2 regions of the Streptomyces sp. NPDC001480 genome follow, and region 2 is predicted to be linked to the other one. Evidence: predicted binding sites of a transcription regulator. Region 2 holds the regulator's gene; the other holds the start of a gene.

Region 1 (3,643 bases), on a different contig from region 2:
GCGGAACGGGTGACCTTCACCGGGTCGATGACGCCGGCCTTGACCAGGTCGCCGTACTCGCCGGTGGCGGCGTTGTAGCCGTTGCCCTTCTCGAGCTCGGCCACCTTGGAGACGATGACGTAGCCCTCGAGGCCGGCGTTCTCGGCGATCCAGCGCAGCGGCTCGACGGCGGCCTTGCGGACCACGGAGACGCCGGTGGCCTCGTCGCCGGTCTTGTCGAGGTTGCCCTCGAGGACCTTGACGGCGTGGACGAGCGCGGAGCCACCACCGGAGACGATGCCCTCCTCGACCGCGGCGCGGGTCGCGGAGATGGCGTCCTCCAGACGGTGCTTCTTCTCCTTCAGCTCCACCTCGGTGGCGGCGCCGACCTTGATCACGCACACGCCGCCGGCCAGCTTCGCGAGGCGCTCCTGGAGCTTCTCGCGGTCCCAGTCGGAGTCGGTGTTCTCGATCTCGGCCTTGATCTGGTTGACGCGGCCCACGACGTCCTCGGAGTTGCCGGCGCCGTCGACGATGGTCGTGTCGTCCTTGGTGACCGTCACGCGGCGGGCGGAGCCCAGCACGTCCAGACCGGCCTGGTCGAGCTTGAGGCCGACCTCCTCGGAGATGACCGTGGCGCCGGTGAGGACCGCCATGTCCTGGAGCATCGCCTTGCGGCGGTCACCGAAGCCGGGGGCCTTGACCGCGACCGCGTTGAAGGTGCCGCGGATCTTGTTCACGACGAGGGTGGAGAGGGCCTCGCCCTCGACGTCCTCGGCGATGATCAGCAGCGGCTTGGAGGCACCCGCCTGGATGACCTTCTCCAGCAGCGGCAGCAGGTCCTGGATCGAGGAGATCTTGCCCTGGTTGATGAGGATGTACGGGTCCTCGAGGACGGCCTCCATGCGCTCCTGGTCCGTCACGAAGTACGGCGACAGGTAGCCCTTGTCGAAGGCCATGCCCTCAGTGAAGTCCAACTCCAGACCGAAGGTGTTGGACTCCTCGACGGTGATGACACCGTCCTTGCCGACCTTGTCCATCGCCTCGGCGATGAGCTCGCCGACCTGCTGGTCCTGGGCGGACAGCGCGGCGACGGCGGCGATGTCGGACTTCTCGTCGATCGGGCGGGCCGAGGCGAGCAGGTCGTCCGAGACGGCCTTGACCGCGGCGTCGATGCCCTTCTTCAGGGCGGCCGGGGAGGCACCGGCGGCGACGTTCTTCAGGCCCTCGCGGACCAGCGCCTGGGCCAGCACGGTGGCGGTGGTCGTACCGTCACCCGCGATGTCGTTGGTCTTGGTCGCCACCTCCTTCACCAGCTGGGCACCGAGGTTCTCGTACGGGTCCTCGATCTCCACCTCACGGGCGATGGTGACGCCGTCGTTGGTGATGGTCGGGGCGCCGAACTTCTTGTCGATGACGACGTTGCGGCCCTTGGGGCCGATCGTCACCTTGACCGTGTCGGCGAGCTTGTTGACGCCGCGCTCAAGGGCGCGACGGGCGTCCTCGTCGAACTTCAGGATCTTCGCCATGGGAGCGTAGCCCTCTCGGGAAATCTAGGGTGCAAAAAAAGCGGTCGGTCAAACGAGATGCGCCCCCGGCGCCCGGCTTGTTAACGGTCGCGGGGGCCGAGGGCGCAGCTCGAAGCAGGAATGCTCGAGGTGATTACTTCTCGATGATCGCGAGCACGTCGCGAGCCGAGAGAACGAGGTACTCCTCGTTGTTGTACTTCACCTCGGTGCCGCCGTACTTGCTGTAGAGCACGACGTCGCCGACGGAGACGTCGAGCGGAAGACGGTTACCGTCCTCGAAGCGGCCCGGGCCCACGGCCAGGACGACGCCCTCCTGGGGCTTCTCCTTGGCGGTGTCCGGGATGACCAGGCCAGAGGCCGTGGTCTGCTCGGCGTCCAGCGGCTGGACCACGATGCGGTCCTCGAGCGGCTTGATGGCAACCTTGGAGCTGGCGGTCGTCACGATCCGACCTCCCCCTTCGGAGATCTCACGGGGTTAACTGTCTGAGGTGGCGACCAGGTCGATCCGTCGTCGCGGGTGCCGGACCTGCCCGTCGCTGTGTTGGCACTCTCCTGTGTCGAGTGCCAGAGCCGAGACTATGACTGCGATTAGCACTCGGTCAAGCGGAGTGCCAATTGCCGTGCGGCGCGTCTGCTGTGGGGTGGGTTCAGTGGGCGTCTGCTGGGGGCTGCGCCCCCAGGCCCCCCTTCGGCCTGAACGGCCTCGTCCTCAAGCTCCGGACGGGCTGAGTTGTGCCGGCCGGGCTTGGAAGTCCCCCCGGAGAATCCCCCAGAGACTCCCTCCAGAGAAGTCCTCAGATGTAGTCCTCCAAGCGGGCCACTGTCAGGCCCCGGGACTGGACCTTGTGCAGGACCCGCAGGGCGGTGGGCTCTTCGGGGGGCAGCTCGATGATGTCGCCGGGGCGGAGGTGGTGGGGGCCCCTGGTGTAGGTGGGGGTGTCGTGCCAGACGACTCGGGGGCGGAAGGCGCTGTCGGCGCGGAACGCGGTGACCGGGAGGCGCAGTTCGCGGACCATGTCGACGAAGCGCGGGGCCTTCTCGGCGGTGTCGTCGTAGATGAGGAAGACGACCTTGTCGGGGGTGGGGACGCGGTCGACGACGGGGGGCAGGGAGGCGCCCCTGCGGCGGGGCGCGCGGCGGCGGAGCGGAACGCGGGCCGGGGGGTTCGGGGCGGGGGCGAGCGGGGTCCGCAGGCCCCAGTGGCGGTACGCCTGGTCGCGGGCGGGCGCGGGCTGCCGTACCCGCTGGGCCGCTTTCTCGCCCAGCCGTTCGATGGGGTCGACGGACTGGGCGCAGCCGTTGAGGAGGAGCGCGGCCCCGGTGAGCGCGGCGGCGGCCAGGGCCCGGTGTCGCCGCCACCGCCGCATCACAGGTAGTCCTCCAGGCGGGCCACCGCGTACCCCTCGCGGGTGACCTTGTCCAGGAACCGGCGCATGTCGTCGATCATCGTGCCGTTCCAGTCGTCGCGTCCCCGGAAGTGGGTCAGGACGATGTCGCCGGGGTGCAGGCTCTGGTCGTCCTCGCGGTACTCCCAGTGGTCGACGAAGACCTCCTCGTCCCAGATGGGCGCGTACTTGATGCCGCAGGACTTGGCTGCGACGAGGGTGTCGCGGTTGTAGTTGCCGTAGGGCGGGCGGAAGACGGTCGGGGTCCTGCCGAACTGCTTGCGCATGATCCGCTGCATGCCGCAGATCTCGTCCCGCTGCTCCTCGTAGGACAGGCCGGGCAGGTAGGGGTGGGTGAGGGTGTGGTTGTTGAGGGTGACGCCCTTGGCCTGCATCTTGCGGAAGTAGCCGTAGTCGTCCTCGACCAGGTAGTTGCTGAGGAACGCGGTGTAGGGGATCTTCAGGTCGCTCATCATGCGCAGGAAGGCCGGGTCCTTCTCGGCGCCGTCGTCGATGGTGAGGAAGACGACCTTCTGCTTGGTGGGGATCGTGGTGAAGACGGGGGGCAGGTTGAGTTCCTCCTGGTCGTGGACCTCGAATCCGGCGCGGGCGGTGATCCGCGGTTTGCGGGCGGGGGGCGGCGGGGGTGTCAGGGGAGCCGCGTCCAGGCCCCAGCGTTTCGCGGCGGCGACCAGGGCGGCGTGGGAGGCGCGCAGCCGGGAGGCGTAGGAGTCCAGGGCCTCGGCGGGC
Region 2 (3,643 bases):
CTGCGCGATGACCGCGTCGGCCCCGGCCCCCTCCACCGCGAGGGCCTCCTCGGCGGTGGTCGCGGTGACCAGGGTGAGGGTGCCGGCCCGGCGCAGCGAGTCGAGCACGTCCCGGCTCGGCACGCCGAAGTGGAACGAGACCACCGGCACCGGGTTGTCCAGCAGCACGGCGAGCTTGGCGTCGTAGCCGTCGTCCCGGCCGCTGTCCGGGTCCCCGAGCTCGGTCTCGTACCAGGCGGCCTCGCCGGCCAGCTGGTGGGCGTAGACCTCGACGGCACCGGACTCGGCATACTCCGGCTGCGGCATGAAGAGGTTCACGCCGAAGGGGCGGCCGGTCAGGCTCCGCAGCTGCTTGATCTCCTGGTACATGCCGTCGGCGGTCTTGTACCCGGCGGCCAGGAACCCGAGACCGCCCGCCTCGGAGACGGCGGCGGCGAGCTGCGGCACGGAGACGCCGCCCGCCATGGGGGCCTGCACGATCGGATAAGTGAAGAGATCGGTCAGTGCGGAGGACATGACGGCATGTTGTCACGTCCTCCGAACAAGTCCGAATCCGGGCTTCCCCTGACATATGCCAGGGGAAGATGTAGGCGCTGGCCAGGCAAAATAAGCCCGTCCGGCGCTTGAGGACGAGGCCGTTCAGGCCGAAGCGGGGGTCTGGGGGCGGCAGCCCCAGGCACGCTCACCGACCGTTGAACGCGTCCTTCAACCGCGAGAACAGACCCTGCTGCCCCGGCTGACCGTGCCTGCCCGGGGGCAACCCCCGGACCCCCGGCAGAGCCGGTCAGCCACCGCGCACCAGCTCACCTCAGCGCCCGTTGAACGCGTCCTTCAACCGCGAGAACAGACCCTGCTGCCCGGGCTGGAACTGCCCCTGCGGGCGTTCCTCGCCGCGCAGCTTGGCAAGCTCGCGCAGCAGTCGCTCCTGCTCGGGGTCGAGCTTCGTCGGGGTGGTGACCTCGACGTGCACGATCAGGTCGCCCCGGCCGCCGCCCCGCAGATGCGTGACGCCCCGGTTGTGCAGCGGGATCGACTGGCCGGACTGGGTGCCCGGGCGGATGTCGACCTCCTCCATGCCGTCCAGCGTCTCCAGCGGCACCTTGGTGCCGAGGGCGGCCGCGGTCATCGGGATGGTGACCGTGCAGTGCAGGTCGTCGCCGCGCCGCTGGAACGTGGAGTGCGGCAGCTCATGGATCTCGACGTACAGATCACCGGCGGGACCGCCGCCCGGACCCACCTCGCCCTCACCGGCGAGCTGGATGCGGGTGCCGTTGTCGACACCGGCCGGGATCTTCACGGTCAGGGTCCGCCGGGAGCGTACGCGGCCGTCGCCGGCGCACTCCGGGCACGGCGTCGGCACCACCGTGCCGAAGCCCTGGCACTGCGGGCAGGGGCGCGAGGTCATGACCTGGCCCAGGAAGGACCGGGTGACCTGGGACACCTCACCGCGGCCGCGGCACATGTCGCAGGTCTGGGCGGTGGTGCCGGGCGCGGCGCCCTCGCCGTTGCAGGTGTTGCAGACGACCGCCGTGTCGACCTGGATGTCCTTGGTCGTGCCGAAGGCCGCCTCGTCCAGCTCGACCTCGATGCGGATCATCGCGTCCTGGCCGCGCCGGGTCCGCGAGCGCGGGCCGCGCTGGGACGCCGTACCGAAGAAGGCGTCCATGATGTCGGAGAAGTTGCCGAAGCCACCGGCCCCGAAACCGCCCGCGCCGCCGCCCGCCTGTGAGAGCGGGTCGCCACCGAGGTCGTAGACCTGCTTCTTCTGCGGGTCCGACAGCACCTCGTAGGCGGCGTTGATCTCCTTGAACCGCTCCTGCGTCTTGGGATCAGGATTGACGTCCGGATGCAGCTCGCGAGCGAGCCGACGGAAGGCCTTCTTGATCTCTTCCTGCGACGCGTCGCGGCGCACGCCGAGAACGGCGTAGTAGTCCGTGGCCACTTACGACTCCGCCAGGATCTGTCCGACGTACCGTGCCACTGCGCGTACCGCTCCCATCGTTCCCGGGTAGTCCATGCGGGTCGGTCCGACCACGCCGAGCTTGGCAACCGCCTCGCCGCCCGAACCGTAACCGACCGACACCACCGACGTGGAGTTGAGTCCCTCATGGGCGTTCTCGTGGCCGATGCGCACGGTCATGCCCGAATCCTTCGCCTCGCCCAGCAACTTGAGCAGGACGACCTGCTCCTCCAGCGCCTCGAGCACCGGCCGGATGGTGAGGGGAAAGTCATGTCCGAAGCGGGTGAGATTGGCGGTACCGCCGATCATCAGCCGCTCCTCGTTCTCCTCGACGAGTGTCTCCAGCAGGGTGGAGAGCACAGTCGAGACCGTACCGCGATCCTCCATGTCGAAGCCCTCCGGGAGGTCCTCGACCAGTTGCGGCACATCGGTGAACCGGCGGCCCGCGACCCGGCTGTTCAGCCGCGCGCGCAGGTCCGCGAGCGACGCCTCGCCGAACGGGGCCGGGCAGTCGACCATCCGCTGCTCGACCCGGCCGGTGTCCGTGATCAGCACGAGCATCACGCGCGCGGGGGCGAGCGAGAGCAGTTCCACGTGCCGCACGGTCGAGCGGGTCAGCGAAGGGTACTGCACGACCGCGACCTGCCGGGTCAGCTGCGCGAGCAGCCGCACCGTGCGGGCCACGACGTCGTCGAGGTCGACGGCGCCGTCGAGGAAGTTCTGGATCGCCCGCCGCTCGGGGGCGGTCATCGGCTTGACGCCCGCGAGCTTGTCGACGAAGAGCCGGTAGCCCTTGTCGGTGGGGATGCGCCCGGCGCTGGTGTGCGGCTGCGCGATGTACCCCTCGTCCTCCAGGGCCGCCATGTCGTTGCGGACGGTGGCCGGGGAGACGCCGAGGCTGTGCCGCTCGGTGAGCGCTTTCGAGCCGACGGGCTCCTCCGTGCCGACGTAGTCCTGGACGATGGCGCGCAGCACCTGAAGCCTGCGTTCACTCAGCATCCGCGCACACCTCCAGAAAGTCGTCCCCTGCGGCCCTCGGGCCCTTGGCCTGGCACTCTGAGCTCGCGAGTGCCAGCATCCCCCGGCCCAGTGTACGGCCGTGGGGTACACCCCGGGCAAGGCCGGTTCGTGCCGCCGTGCCCGGGTGTTGGTCGTACCCGCTAGCGTCGCGGTATGACCGTGACTTGGGAAGAGCTGGGGTGGGAGCGGGTGGCCGCCGGGGTGGGCCGGGTCCGGCTGCCGCACTGGGACTGCACGACGGGGCTGGTCCTCGGCGAGGGTACGGCGCTCGTGGTCGACGCGGGGTCGACTCTCGCCGAAGGCGCGCGCCTGCGCGCGCAGGCCCAGGAGCTGGCCGGGTGCCGTGTGACCCATCTCGCGCTCACCCACCCCCATTTCGACCATGTGCTCGGTGCGGCGGCCTTCGCGGGCGCGGAGATGTTCGCGGCGGTGGGCATGGACGCGCTGTTCGCCAACGAGCGAGCGGAGCTCCGCCTGGACGCCGTCCGGCAGGGGGTGCCGGTGGCGGAGGCGGACGAGGCGGCGGACTCCCTTCCGCTGCCCCGCCATCTGGTGTCGGGCGAGTGGACCCTCGACCTCGGCGGAGGCAGGCAGGCGCTGCTGGCCAACGTGGGCCCGGGGCACAGCGGCCACGACCTCGTGGTGCTCGTCCCCGGCTCGGTT

Evidence for each region. Region 2 encodes HrcA, which represses chaperone genes, less so after heat shock. Its sites were predicted from a motif close to TTNGCACTCNGNNNNNCNGAGTGCNAA; they were not measured.
Region 1: groES (co-chaperone GroES) is a predicted target of HrcA. The motif match lies at 2,097-2,123, and genes of this name have one in related genera.

What each region holds. Positions count from the first base shown of each region.
Region 1 is NZ_JBIAVX010000019.1:36,889-40,531, reverse strand. It holds gene groL (chaperonin GroEL) at 1-1,508, opposite strand, end outside; gene groES (co-chaperone GroES) at 1,642-1,950, opposite strand; gene ACFY01_RS37155 (hypothetical protein) at 2,303-2,875, opposite strand; gene ACFY01_RS37150 (polysaccharide deacetylase family protein) at 2,875-3,643, opposite strand, start outside.
Region 2 is NZ_JBIAVX010000005.1:267,382-271,024, forward strand. It holds gene ACFY01_RS14145 (nitronate monooxygenase) at 1-516, opposite strand, end outside; gene dnaJ (molecular chaperone DnaJ) at 809-1,942, opposite strand; gene hrcA (heat-inducible transcriptional repressor HrcA) at 1,943-2,959, opposite strand; gene ACFY01_RS14160 (MBL fold metallo-hydrolase) at 3,134-3,643, shown strand, end outside.